DNA from 2 places in the Ralstonia sp. SA306 genome. Region 1 is predicted to be linked to the other one. Evidence: predicted binding sites of a transcription regulator. Region 1 holds the regulator's gene; the other holds the start of a gene.
The links. The regulator FliA, encoded in region 1, starts transcription of late flagellar genes. The targets are predictions, from matches to a motif close to CTAAAGTTTNNNNNNNNNNNGCCGNTA.

Region 1 (7,256 bases):
TTCTTCGGCTCCATGGACGGTGCCAGCAAGTTCGTGCGCGGGGATTCGGTGGCGGGTATCGCCATTCTGCTGATCAACATCATCGGCGGCCTGGCCGTGGGCGTGCTCCAGCACGGCATGGACGTCGGCCACGCAGCCACCAACTACACGCTGCTGACCATCGGCGACGGCCTGGTCGCGCAGATTCCCGCGCTGGTGATCTCCACCGCGGCGGGCATCATGGTCAGCCGCGTCTCCACCGACAAGGACGTCGGTCAGCAACTGTCGAGCGAGCTGTTTGCCATGCCGACGGTGCTGATGACCACCGCCGGTGTGCTGGGCGTGCTGGGCATGGTGCCGGGCATGCCGCACTTCCCGTTCATCCTGTTTGGCGGCGGTCTGGGCTATCTGGGCTGGTACCTCAAGAAGAAGCGCGAGGTGCCTGAGGTCGAACCCGTGCTGCAGGCCATTGCCCCGGTGGATACGCCCGAGGCGAGCTGGGACGATGTGTCGTGGGTCGACGTGCTGGGCCTGGAAATCGGCTATCGCCTGATTCCGCTGGTGGACAAGAGCCAGGACGGCGAGCTGCTGCGCCGGATCAAGGGCATCCGCAAGAAGTTCACGCAGGACATGGGTTTCCTGGCGCCGGTTGTGCATATCCGCGACAACCTGGAGCTGGGCCCGTCGTCGTACCGCATCACGCTCAAGGGCGTGGAAATCGGCCAGGGCGAAGTGCAGCAGGGCAAGTTCCTCGCCATCAATCCGGGTGGCCAGGATGGCCTGGGCGGCCATGGCGGCCTGGGTGGTCGCCTGGGCACGCAATTGCCTGGCACGCCCACCGTGGACCCGACCTTCGGCCTGCCGGCCATGTGGATCAACGCTGATGTGCGCGATCGCGCGCAGGCCGAGGGCTATACCGTGGTCGATTGCAGCACGGTCATCGCCACCCACGTCAATCAGTTGATTTACACCCATAGCACCGAGCTTCTCGGCCGTTTGGAAGTCCAGCAATTGCTCGATCATTTGGGCAAGGAAGCACCGAAGCTGGTCGAAGACGTTGTGCCGAAGCTGTTGCCCGTCGCGACCGTGCAGAAGGTGCTGCAGAACCTGCTGGACGAAGGCCTGCATATCCGCGACATCCGCACCATCGTCGAGACGCTGGCGGAACACGGAGGCAGGACGCAAGACCCCGCCGAACTCACCGCTGCCGTGCGTGTGGCGCTGGGCCGGGCGATTGCCCAGCAGCTCTTCCCGAACAAGACCGAAATGCAGGTCGTCACGCTTGACCCGAATCTGGAGAACATCTTGCTGCAAAGCGTCGTTGGCTCTAACGCCGGCCCGATCGAACCGCAACTGGCCGACTCGCTCATGCAAGCGGCTGCGGACTCGTCGCGGCAGCACGAACAGATGGGTCAGACGGGCGTCCTGCTCGTACCGCCCGTACTGCGCCCGATGCTTGCCCGCCTGTTCAAGCGTGCCGCACCGAGCCTGCGCGTGCTCTCGCACGCAGAAATTCCAGATCACCGAACGATTAAGGTTGTCGCCATGCTTGGAGGCCGCGCATGAAAATGCATCGATTCACCGGACTGACGTCGCGTGACGTCTTGCGCAAAGTCCGCGACCAACTGGGCGATGGCGCTCTGATTCTGTCGAACCGCGCCATTCCTGGCGGCATCGAGATCATCGCGGCATCCGACTCGCACGTGGATGCGCTGGTCGACACGCAGTCGTCGGCGCCCAAGACGGCACAGCGGCGTCCGATGGCACCGGCGCCGATCCCCGAGCCCGCACCGATTGCCGCTGCAACCGCAGCCGTGGTTGCCGCCCAGGCACCTGCTGAAGAAGCACCGCAGGTCGAGGCCCCGGCGCCCAACGCGCTGGCCCGTCTGCGTAACCGCTTCATTGCCTCGCGCCGCGCCCCCGCACAGGAAGAGGCACCGGCAGCCCCGGTTGCTCCGGTGGCCAAGCCGGCCGGCCGCACGCTGCAAACGCGCGTGGATGACGACGTGGCGTTTGGCGAAGAAGATGCGCTGGCAGCATCCACCCGCATGCTGGCTGGCCTGTCGCTGGACCGTGCCAATGCAGAGGTTGCCCAGTCTGCGGCGCAGGCCCTGGCCAGCACCGCACAGTTCATCGCCCGCCGCACCACGGTGGAAGACGACGAGCCGGAGATGGAATCGACTGCCCGCTTTGCCGCACGTCGCGAACAAGCGCGTGAACAGGCACGCGAGCAGGATGACCGCCCGGTTTCGCTGCGCAGCTTTGCCGAGCGCGTGGAAGCCCAGGCCCGTACCCTTCGCGCCGAACAACAGAAGGCCGACGCGCCTGTGAAGCCGCGCGGCGACGCGCAAGCCGACGCAGGCAAGGCGTCCGACATTTTCGTCCGCGTGGAGGACACGATGGCCAAGCCCGAAGCCCCGCGTGATGACGTGAGCCTGCAGCGTTCGGCCATCCAGGCCGACGTGAAGGAAAGCATCCGTGCCGAGACCGACGTGATGACCCGCCGCATGGTCGGCGAGATCGAAACGCTCAAGAGCACGCTGAACGACGCCATGTCGAGCCTGGCCTCGCTGGGCGTGAAGCTGGGCGACCCGGTGCGTACGCGCCTGTTCCAGACCATGCTCAACGCAGGGTTCTCGGCACAGCTCACGCGCTACGTGCTGGAGAACATGCCGCAGCACGACTCGTATGAAGGCGCGCTGGATTTCGTGCAGCGCGCGATTGAAAAGAACCTGACCACCGTGTCGGATGAAAACAGCCTGCTCGACCAGGGCGGCGTGTTTGCCCTGATGGGCCCGACCGGCGTGGGCAAGACCACCACGACCGCCAAGCTGGCCGCGCGCTTCGTGCTGCGCCATGGCGCATCGCGCGTGGCACTGCTCTCGACCGACAGCTACCGGATCGGCGGCCATGAACAACTGCGCATCTACGGCAAGATCCTGGGCGTTTCGGTGCATGCCGTGAAAGACGCGCAAGACCTGAGCCTCGCCCTGAACGATCTGCGCGAGAAGCACGTGGTGCTGATCGACACCATCGGCATGAGCCAGCGCGACCGCGCCGTGTCCGAACAGATGGCGATGCTGCATGCCGTGGGCCCGTCGATCAAGCGCCTGCTGCTGCTGAACGCCGCAAGCAACGGCAAGACGCTCGATGAAGTGGTGGGTGCCTACCGCGACGCCAACCTGGCCGGCTGCATCCTGACCAAGATCGACGAGGCTGCGTCTGTTGGCCACGCGATGGACGTGATGATCCGCCGCCGCCTGCCGCTGCACTACGTGTCGTACGGCCAGCGTGTGCCGGAAGACATTGCGGTGCCGAACAAGAAGCTGCTGATCCACCGCTCGTTCCGGGCCGGTGCGGAGCAGTCGTCGTTCACGCTGGATTCGGACGAATCGTTGCTCGTGGCGCAAGGCGCTGCGCGCAACCGCGAACCTGGCCTGGCCGCTTTCGATTTCGCCTGACAAGGGGGCGACCATGACGACGCCATTCGCCAAGGATCAAGCCGCAGGGCTGCGGCGCATGCTCGGTCATGCCGCTGCTCGTCGTGTGCTGGTGATCGGTGCGGAAGAGCAGGTCGATGACTTTGTCGACAACCTGCGCATCGCGCTGTCCGCCATGGGCCGCGACACGGCCGTGGTGAACGCCCAGACCATGCTCGCCATGCCCGGCGTGCTCGAGCAGTACGACGAGACGGCGGATGTGACGCTCGTGGCCGCGCATTTCGGCACCCGGGCACTGAGCACCGTGGCTGAAGTCTGCGACGACGTGCTGCTGACCTTCTCCGATGGTCCGGAAGGCATCAAGAGCGCGTACACGCTGCTCAAGAAAACCGCCGTGCTGCAAGGCAGCGCTGGCATCCGCACCGTGGTGTGCGGCGCGCATTCGGTGGATTCCGCCGTGCGCGTGTTCGGCAACCTGGCCAACACCGTGGGCCAGTACCTGAACACCCGTATCGATTTCGCTGGCTACCTCCCTGAGGACCGGCACGTAGAACTTGCGCTCTCGCTCGGCAAGCCCGTGGCGAGCGCGTTTCCCGCATCGCCTTCGGCCATGGCCTTCCGCCAGCTTGCCGAAGAAATGTTGAGCTGGGCCAGCGCCGAGGCCCAAGCCGGTGATGGCAGTGCGCCGTCGCGGGTGGTCATGTCGGCGCGGGCTCCGGCACAGCCGGCAGATGAATCGGCGCAAGCAACGTCAATGTCCACATCGACTGCGACGATCCGCGCCACCGCACGCGCGGCCGAATTGGTTTATTGAGGCGCAGCATGAACGAAGCGTCAAAGGCAGGCATGGATATGTACACCGCAACCGGTCGCAAGACCAAGTCCGACGAGATGGCCACGTATGCTCCACTGGTACGTCGCATTGCCAACCAGATGATGGTCAAGCTGCCGGCCAGCGTTGAGCTGGATGACCTGATCCAGGCCGGCATGATGGGCTTGCTCGATGCGCTGTCGCGCTATGAGGAAACGCAGGGCGTGCAGTTCGAGTTCTACGCGGCCCAGCGTATTCGCGGCGCGATCCTGGACGAACTGCGCGGCTCGGACTGGCTGCCGCGCGGGCTGCGCCGCAACGCGCGCACGATCGAGCAGGCGATCCAGAAGCTGCAGCAGCAGAAGGGCCGCGCGCCCACCGAAACCGAGATTGCCGTAGCGCTGGGCATGTCGCTGGCCGAATACCAGAAGCAACTGGTCGACCTGCAGGGCAGTCAGCTGCTGTATTACGAAGATTTCGACCGCGAAGACGCCGACGCCTTCATCGAGAACCGCGCGCCCGAGAACGACGCCACACCGCTGGACCAACTGCTGGACCACGACCTGCGCGAATCGGTTGTCGCTGCCATCGAGGCTCTGCCCGAGCGCGAAAAGCTCATGATGAGCCTCTACTACGAGCAGGATCTGAACCTGCGCGAGATCGGCGCCGTGATGGGCGTGTCGGAATCGCGCGTGTGCCAGATCCACAGCCAGGCCATCGCCCGCATCCGCTCGCGCCTGCGCGATCGCGCATGGCTGCCGACGCCGACCTGATCTGAGGTCGGCTGAGAGCCACTGACACAACCCTGTGCTTCACGGGGTTTGATGGCGGCTCCTGGTTCCAGCTTTACCTGCCAGGTATTTCTACTGCGCGGCCAGCGACTCATGTCGCGGCCGCGCTTTTTCTTTGGGCCCCGGTCACGAGGCGCGCTTGGAGGCTTGAGGCAGGTTGATCACGGCGCACACGCGTTTCAGAACGCAAAATATGTACACAAAAAACGATTGTAATTGTTGACAGAAAAATGGAGCCCCTCCAAGATGCCGGCAAATACGCGGCATCACGCCGCATGAATGCAGGCGGACGGAATCCGCCGCACCCGCCTAAAGCACGCTCCCGGCATTGACACGGGGGCGGCCCCAGGAGACAGACAATGCGCCAATCCCCCGGCCAACCCTCGCCTTCTTCGTCGACAATCGCTCACGCCGTTGCCGATCCCGTCAACGAGCGTCTGCCGCTGCCCCGTCTGTTCGCACTGGGCTTGCAACACCTGTTGGTGATGTACGCCGGTGCGATTGCCGTGCCGCTGATTGTCGGCAATGCGCTCGGCCTGTCGAAGAGCGATCTGTCGTATCTGGTCAACTGCGATCTGTTTGCGGCTGGGATCGGCACGCTCATCCAATCCCTCGGTTTCCTGATCTTCGGGATCCGCCTGCCGGTGATGATGGGCGTCACGTTTGCCGCAGTTGCACCCATGATTGCCATTGGCGTGGAGCCCGGCATGGGGCTGCCCGGTATTTTCGGGGCGTCCATCGTTTCTGGTGTGTTCGGCATTGCCATTGCGCCGCTCATGGGCCGGCTGCTGGGCCTGTTCCCGCGCGTGGTAACGGGCACGGTCATCATGCTGATCGGTTTTTCGCTGTTGAGCGTGGGGATCAACTGGGCCGCGGGCGGTCAGCAGATGATTCCGCAGGTGGTCGACGGCGTGCGCCACATGGTGCCGAACCCGGCGTTTGGCGATCCGTTCGGCCTGGCCATTGCAGCGCTGGTGCTGGTGACGATTCTGCTGCTGACCAAATTCGGTAACGCACTGCTGTGCAATATCGCGGTGCTGCTTGGCATCGTGACGGGCACGCTGGTGGCGGCGGCATTTGGCAAAGTGTCGCTGGCTGATGCGAGCGCCGCGCCGCTGATGACGCTGGTGACGCCGTTCCACTTCGGTATGCCGAAGTTCGAGCTGTCGGCCATCATCTCGATGTGCATCGTGATCGTGATCACGCTGGTGGAATCGACCGGCATGTTCCTCGCGCTGTCGCACGTGGTGGGCAAGCCGATCTCGCGCAACGAGTTGACCAACGGCCTGCGTGCCGATGGCCTGGCGACGGTCGTGGCGGGTGTGTTCAACACGTTCCCGCATACGTCGTTCTCACAGAACATCGGGCTGGTGTCGATCACGGGCGTGCGTTCGCGCTATGTGGCGGCCGCCGGCGGGGTGCTGCTGATCGTGCTGGGTCTGTTTCCGAAGCTCTCTTACGTGGTGGCGTCTGTGCCGCAATACGTGCTGGGCGGTGCGGGCATCGTGATGTTCGGCATGGTGGCCGCTGCCGGCATCCGCATGCTGGGCATGGTCGATTTCCAGCAGCAGCGCCACAACCTGCTGATCATCGCGGTGTCGGTCGGCTTTGGCATGATGCCGACGCTGGCGCCGGCGTTCTTCCACCACTTTCCGGACTGGACGCACCCCATCACCCACAGCGGCATCGTGATGGGCACGCTGGTGGCCGTGGTGCTCAACGCATGGTTCAACGGCATCCGCGGCGCGCACGAAGTCATGCACGGCGCGGCCGCAGCGGCGCATTGAACATCCAAGCCGCGTGCCTGAATGCAGATCAGGTCTCGCGGCTCAGGTCTCTTCAGCAACCGACACGCGGTATGCGGTGCGCTGCCGGTAGACCTGGCCCGGGCGGAACGTGACCGCTTCCGCATCGGGCATGTTGACCTGGTTCGGGAACGCGCTCGCTTCCAGGCACAAGCCGCTGCGTAGCGCGTGCGTGCCCCCCAGCTTGTGCCCCGAGTAGAACTGAAGCCCGCGCTGATCGGTGAGTACTGTCAATTCGCGCCCGCTGCCTGGGTCATACAGCCGGGCGACTGGGCGCACATGCGGGCGACCCTCCGGCGCCGTATTGCGCAGCACGAAGCAGTGGTCGAACCCGCCGGCCTGCGCGAGTTGCGCGTTAGGCCAGTCCAACCGTACCCCGATGGGCGCCCCCTGACGAAAATCGAATGCCGTGCCAGCGACACTGGCTGTC
Region 2 (7,256 bases), 890 kb from region 1:
TCTCGTGCGTTATCTCGGCCGGCCGCGAAAAGACAACGAAAATCACAACCGATAATGCACACAACTACCCAAGCAATCGAAAAGCACGAACATGTTGACGTCGCCATCATTGGCGCGGGCCCTTCAGGCGCGGTAGCAGCAGCCTTGCTGCAGCGCGCCGGGCGCAATGTGCTGGTGCTCGAACGCCAGCACTTCCCGCGCTTCTCCATTGGCGAAAGCCTGCTGCCCCAAAGCATGGCCTACCTTGAAGCGGCGGGCATGCTGCAAGCGGTTGTGGAAGCAGGATTCCAGTACAAGAACGGGGCGTATTTCGTACATCAGGACAAGCACGCCTCCTTCGATTTCCGAGACAAGCATTCCACTGGCTGGGGCACCACGTATCAGGTTGAACGCGCGGTGTTTGATCAAACACTGATCAAAAGCGCCGCCGAACAAGGCGCCGACGTTCGCTTCGGCCACACCGTGCGCGCGATGCAGCCGGGCGATGCGCCTGTGCTGGAAGTTGAAGACGAAGCCGGGAACGCTTATGCCGTTCATGCCCGCTTCGTGCTAGACGCAAGCGGCTTTGGCCGCGTGCTACCGCGCCTGCTGAATCTTGAAGCGCCGACCCGCATGCCAACCCGTGCGGCGCTGTTCACGCACGTGCGCGACGCCTTGCCCGCCGGCAGCACCGATCGCGACAAGATCTGCATCGCCGTTCACCCCGAGCGGCGCGATGTCTGGTACTGGATGATCCCGCTGGCCAACGGTCGCTCGTCAGTCGGCTGCGTAGCCGAAGCGAGTTTCCTCGACGTGCCGGAGGCAGAGCGCGAAGCGACCTTGCGCAAGCTGATCCAGGCCGAACCGAATATCGCAGCGCTGATTGGCGACGCGCCGTTCCTCATGCCCGTGCGACAGATCGGTGGCTACGCGGCCAATGTAGAGCGCCTCTATGGGCCAGGCTATGCGTTGCTGGGCAATGCGGGCGAGTTCCTGGACCCGGTGTTCTCGTCAGGCGTAACGATCGCATTGCGCTCGGCGGACCTGGCGACGCGCGTCCTCGTACGCCAACTCAACGGCGAAACCGTCGATTGGCTTGCCGATTACGACAAGCCGCTACGCAAAGGCGTCGATACGTTCCGCGCCTTCGTCGACCGGTGGTACTCGGGCGAGCTACAGGACATCATCTTCCACCCACGACATTCTCCAGGCATCCGCCGCATGATCAGCGCCATCCTGGCGGGCTACGCCTGGGACGAAACGAATCCGTTCGTGGTCAATCCGGTGCGGCGCCTGAATACACTGCACGAGGTATGCCGGCGGGAAATAGGCTGAGGGGAGCGCCGCTGCGCACGCCCGGGCCGATGCAGCCCGGGCCCGTTTACCGACGACGCGCCAGCAAATCATCCACCACTGGCACAACGGCCAGCAGCATCAGGATGGACGCCAGCGGAATCGTGGCGGCATAACCCAGATACTTGAAGCCCAACGCGCCCGCCACGCCGCCCACGAAGAACATCCCCAGCAACGACGCCAACAATCGCAGCTTGGGCCGATTGGCTACGACGGCCGGCAGGTTGCGGTGCCCGTGGTTCCAGTAGAGCGCCTTGCCCACTTCGATGCCGATATCGGTGGCCAGGCCGGTCACGTGCGTGGTGCGGATTTCCGCTTTCGAAATCTTGGTGATGATGGCGTTCTGCAGCCCCATCAGGAAACACAGCAGTGCCACGGTGGCCGGCACGAACACGACACGGTATTGCCCCAGCGATGTCCCCATCAGGCCGAACAGCAACAACAGCGCGGCTTCGAGCATGAGCGGCAACGCGAATTCGCTCTGCGTGCTGCGCCGGCGGCCCCAGTTGACGAGCACCGCCGTGCAGGCGGCACCGCAAAGGAATGCCAGCAGCGAGGCGAAGCCGGCGAGCACAAGGACAATATCGCCCAGCACGAGCGAGTCGGCCATCGCCGAGACGATGCCGGACATGTGGGAGGTGTATTGCTTGACGGCGAGGAATCCGCCTGCGTTGGCGGCGCCCGCCACGAAGGCCAGCGACTGACCGAGGCGCCGGTTGGCATCCTCTGAGCGTTCCGGGCTGGTCAGGCGGCGAAGATACTGGATAGGCATGACCAGTCCTGACGGTAGGTTAGCCGACATGATACGCCGCGCCACCCCACCGTCTGCCCGCGACAGATCACGGATTGATGTACTGGAACAGCGACATGCCCTGCATTGCCGTGAACGTCTTCTGCGCGGCCTGCAGCGACACCTGCTGCTGAGAAAACTGCGAAATGGCGGTGGTGTAGTCCACCGATTGCAGCTTCGAGATCTGCTCCTTCAACTGCTCGCCGTAGTTCGAGCCGCTGCTGTTGAGCGTGGTGATCTGCGCTTGCTGAGTGCCCACCGTCACCTGCGCTTGCAGGGCGACCTGATAGGCGTTGTCCAGATTGCCCTGCGCCGTCTGCACGGCCTTTTGCAGGTTCGCGACGTCGGTGGCCTGGGTGGCCGCGCTGATCGGGGTCGACAGCGCCGAGATCAGGTTCTCGTACGTCTTGAAGATGCTCTGGTTGGTGTTCGGGTTGGACGTATCCGAGTTGGGGATGCGCACGAACACCGAATCGCCCGACACCGAATTCGGCATCGAAATGTTCTGTGACACCTGCACCGTGGGCGGCTGGCCGCTACCAACGTACTGCACGGAACCGCTGGTATTCGTGAAAGGATCGGTCGTGCCGTTGGCGCCGCCAAACAGGGCCACGCCTGCGGCATCGCGCTGGTTGGCCGTCGACAGCAACTGCTGGTACTGCTGCTTGACCTGCGCCAGCACACCAATGCGCTGCGAATCCGTCATCAGCGAGGTGTTGGCCCCCACCAATGTCTGCTTGCCCTGCTGCAGCGTGGTCACCAGGTTGGTCAGCGCCGAAGACACGTTGGTCAGACGCGCGTCGGTGGCGTCGCGATTGGCTTGGTATTGATCGTTGGCGTCCTGCGTTTGCTGCAGTTGCGCCATCTGACCAAACGCGCTGGGGTTGTCGCCCGCGCTGTTGAGCGCGATGCCGCTCGCAATCTGCTGCTGCAACGTGAGCAGGTTCGATTGCGTGTTCTGCATCGAAGCGGAAGACGCTGCAAAGAATTGGGCGGTACTGACTCGCATGATCGGTCCGGACGGTAGGGCTTTAGGACGTTATCGGCAGGCGGGGCGATTTCTTCAGCCGCCCCGATCAGCCGCCGGCAATCGACAGCAAGCTGGCAAACAGCGAATTGGCCGTCTGCATCACCTTGGCCGAGGCCTGGTAGGCCTGCTGATACTTCATCAGGTTCATCGCCTCGTCATCGAGGTTCACCCCGGAAACCGACTGCTGCTGTTGCGTGGAGCTGGCCAGCAGCGCCTTCTGCGAGGTCAGGTTGGTGCTGGCCCGGTTGGCCTGCACACCCACCTGGGTGACGAGGTTGTTCCACGCCGTGCCGATCGACGTCGTGCCGCCGTCAAGCAGGTTGCTGTTGCGCAGCTTGGCCAGCGCGCTGGCGTTGCCGTTGTCGGTGCTGTTGGCGGTGTTGGCCGAAATGGTGAACGTGTCGCCATTGCCGGGCGAGCCCGAAAGCGTCATCTGCACGCCGTTGAACGCATACGTCGCGCCCTGCGTGTACGGCGCCGTGCCGCCCGTGTACGTGGTGGACGTGCCGCCCGCCGTGACCGTCACACTGCCCGGGAACCCCGACAGCGAGCCGCCGACGGCCGAGCTGTACGTCAGGTTGATTGGCGAGGTGAGCGGCGAACCGGCATACGTGCTGTCCACGCCCAACGACGACACCGTGGTACTGCCCGTGTTGTTGCTGCCCTGGTTGAGCACCACGGGCGAGGCCGCGGCCACGTTGTGGTAGTCGGTGGTGAGCGTCTGCATGGTGGCGGCCGCGTTGGCGGTCGGACGCACCAGGAAGGAATCGCCGCTGTTCATCGTGCCCGACAGGTTCAGCGTGACGCCGTCAATCGTGGTCGGCCAGCTCGACACCGTTACAGAGGCGGAGCCGTCCGGATAGTGCGAAACGGTGTAGGCGCCGCCCTGGTACTTGACCTGATAGTCGTAGCCTTGCCCCGCATTGGCGTTGGTGATGCTGGCAGTGAGCGTGCCGCTGCCGGTGTTGTTGGTGCTGGGTGCAACGCTCGGGCTGGCCACGGAGAAGAGGTCCGTGCCCATCTTGCCGTTGGCGTCCATGCCGAGCTTGTTCTGCGCATTCACGTCGGCCGTCACGGCCGTGGCCAGGCGGCCCAGGCTGTTCTGCGCCGGAATGAGCGTGTTGCTGCGGAAGTCCATCAGGCCGCCCAGCGCACCGCCGCCGAGCTGGCTGTCGTCGATGTTGACCGTGCCGCCCGGGCTCTTGTACCCCACCGACAGTTGCGTCGGATCGTACTGCGACGGCACCGCCGTCAACTGGTAGCTCTGATTGCCCTGCACCAGCGCCTGGCCGTTGCCCACGTAGATGTTGAACTGGCCGTCGCCGGTCTGCACCACGCTCGCCTTGATCGACTGGTTGAGCGTCTGCACGAGCTGGTCGCGCTGGTCACGCAGATCATTGGCCGGCTGGCCGGTCGACGCTTCCGCCTTGGAAATCTGATCATTCAACGAAGCGATCTGCTGCGCGGTGCCATTGACCGAGCTGATCTGCGTCTGCACCTGCGTATTGACCTGGTTGCTGAGCGAACTCAGCTGCCCGGCAATCGAATTGAAGCGGCTTTGCAGGCCCGCGGCCGCGTTCAGGAAAACCTGGCGAGCGGTGGTATCCGACGGCTTGGAGGCCAGGCCATCGGCGGCATTGAAGAAACTGGTGAGCGACGAAGTCAGGCCGCTGTTGCTGTCCGACATGTACTTGCTCAGGCCCGACACCAGGCTGTTGAGCTGGTCGGCCGCGCTGGTCGAAGCCTGGCCGCTTTGTACCTGCGCAGTCAGGAACTGGTCGTAGATGCGCTTGACTGTCGTGACATTGGCGCCCTGGCCGAGATAGCCCACGCCGGCGTACAGCGGAATGTTTTCCGTCTGCACGGCTTCCTGGCGTGAATAGCCGGGGGTGCTGGCGTTGGCAATGTTGTTGCCGGTCACTTGCAGGTTGATATCGGCAACCCGCAGGCCGGACGCGCCAATATTCAGAAGGGAGCTGCTCATAGTTGTCTCGGTGCGGGCAGCATGACGCCGCCGAAATAAGCTCTAGAAACAACATCGGCCGGACAAGCGCAAACTTGAGCCGGCCGTCGTCGCCAAAATATGCTTCTTGGATCACTCAAACGATCTGCTTGAGCACCGCCATGATCTTGTGGGCGTAGTTCGGATCGGTGGCGTAGCCCGCGCGCTGCAAGCCCTTGGCGAACGATGCCGCGTCGTTGCCGTTGCCGGCCGCCACAACGTTGCTGTAGCGCGGGTTGTTGGCCAGCAGGTTGGCGTAGTCCTTGAACGCCTCGGCATATGAGCTGTAGGCGCGGAATTTCTCCTGGACCTTATGGGCGACGCCGCCAATGTATTCGGTGGTCGTCACCGTGGCGGTCTTGCCGGCCCACGAGCCACCGGCCTTGATGCCGAACAGGTTGTGCGTGTTCGTGCCGTCCTTTGCCTTGATCTCGCGACGGCCCCAGCCGGATTCCAGCGCGGCATGGCCGATCATGAAGTTGGCCGGAATGCCGGTTTCCTGCGCGGCCTGCGATGCGTGGCCGATCAGCTTGTTGTAGAAGCTGGTCATGCGCTCGCCGCGCGGCTCAGACGCCACCGTCGACAGGTCAACGTCGGGCGGCGCGCTCGGGGTCTGCGCCTGCGCATCCGCCTGCTTGCGCAGGGCGGCCAGTGCACGTTGCACGCGTTCTTCCAAGCCCGGGCGCGGCACAGTGCTGATGCCCGAACCGTCGTCTTCCGTGCCTGGCGCGACGGCCGCGGCCATGCTGTTGAGCGACGAGCGGGCGATGGCCTTGGCGGCATCGCTCGTGGAGCCGGCAGCACCTGGCAGCGCGGTATTGGTGGCCGTCGTGTTGGACAGGGCGGTGTTCACCTTGCCGCCCGCATCCGGGTTCACATGCGTGGCCTGACGCAGCATCTGCTTCAGAAGCTGGTCTGCCACGCCCACGCCGCGCGAGGCCATGGTCTGCGAAAGCTGCTGATCGAGCATCGACGTGTACATCTTGCTCGACGACGAATCGAGCGGCCCGTTCTGCGGCGTTGCATCGCGCATCTGCTTGAGCATCATGTTCACGAAGATCGCGTCGAACTGCTTGGCGACGGTCTTGGCGGCGCCGGTCGGGTCGGTACGCGCCGTTTGCTTGAGCGACTCGAAACCCTTGGAATCGAGCGCCAGGCGGCTGGTGAGGTCGGTTTGGTTCATCGTGGCCTCCCCAGCGTCAGATGATTTCCAGATCGGCGCGCAGCGCATTGGCCGCCTTCATCGCCTGCAGGATCGAGATCAGGTCTTGCGGGTTGGCGCCAATCGCGTTGATGGCCTTGACCACGTCCGCCAGATTGGTGCCGCCCTTCACGTTGATAAGGCTGCCGCCTTGCTGCTTGACCTCGATGTTCGAGCGCGCTGCGGCCACCGTCTGCCCTTGCGAGAACGGCGCCGGCTGGCTCACGACCGGATCTGTGCTGATGGTGACCGACAGGCTGCCGTGCGCCACCGCGCAGGGCTCGAGCTTGACGAGCTGGTTCATGACCACCGAGCCCGTGCGGGCGTTGATCACCACACGTGCGGCGGCCAGCGCCGGCGTCACGTCAATGTTCTGGAGCTTGGCCAGGAAACCGACGCGGTCCGACGCCAGGGCCGGTGCGCGCACGTTGACCGTGCGGCCGTCCGCGGCTTGCGCCGTATCCGAGCCGAACTGCTTGTTGATGGCCGTGACGATGTTCTGCACGGTGCCGAAATCCGTCGTGCCGGTATCGAGCTGGATACTGCCCGCCTCGCCCACCGTGGCCTGCACGGCGCGCTCCACCGTGGCGCCATTGGCGATTCGGCCAGCGCCGAGCTGGTTGATCTGCACCTTGCTGCCATTGGCAGATGCGCCCGCGCCGCCAATCACCACGTTGCCTTGTGCCAATGCGTAAAGTTGGCCATCCACGCCCTTGAGCGGCGTGAGCAGCAGCGTGCCACCACGCAGGCTCTTGGCGTTACCGATGGACGACACCGTCACGTCGATGGTCTGGCCTGGCCGCACAAAGGCAGGCAGCGTGGCCGTCACCACCACGGCGGCGGTGTTCTTGAGCTGGATGCTCGCGCCGGCCGGCACATTGATGCCGAACTGCGTGAGCAT

Region 2: the regulator FliA is predicted to act here: its motif matches at 5,189-5,215, upstream of flgK (flagellar hook-associated protein FlgK).

What each region holds. Positions count from the first base shown of each region.
Region 1 is NZ_CP096452.1:1,469,352-1,476,607, reverse strand. Features, by position in the region: gene flhA (flagellar biosynthesis protein FlhA) at 1-1,545, shown strand, start outside; gene flhF (flagellar biosynthesis protein FlhF) at 1,542-3,440, shown strand; gene M1D44_RS23170 (MinD/ParA family ATP-binding protein) at 3,454-4,233, shown strand; gene M1D44_RS23165 (RNA polymerase sigma factor FliA) at 4,242-5,003, shown strand; gene M1D44_RS23160 (nucleobase:cation symporter-2 family protein) at 5,381-6,808, shown strand; gene M1D44_RS23155 (aldose epimerase family protein) at 6,851-7,256, opposite strand, start outside.
Region 2 is NZ_CP096452.1:396,620-403,875, reverse strand. Features, by position in the region: gene M1D44_RS18390 (NAD(P)/FAD-dependent oxidoreductase) at 55-1,314, shown strand; gene M1D44_RS18385 (YoaK family protein) at 1,361-2,104, opposite strand; gene flgL (flagellar hook-associated protein FlgL) at 2,172-3,131, opposite strand; gene flgK (flagellar hook-associated protein FlgK) at 3,199-5,136, opposite strand; gene flgJ (flagellar assembly peptidoglycan hydrolase FlgJ) at 5,252-6,337, opposite strand; gene M1D44_RS18365 (flagellar basal body P-ring protein FlgI) at 6,354-7,256, opposite strand, start outside.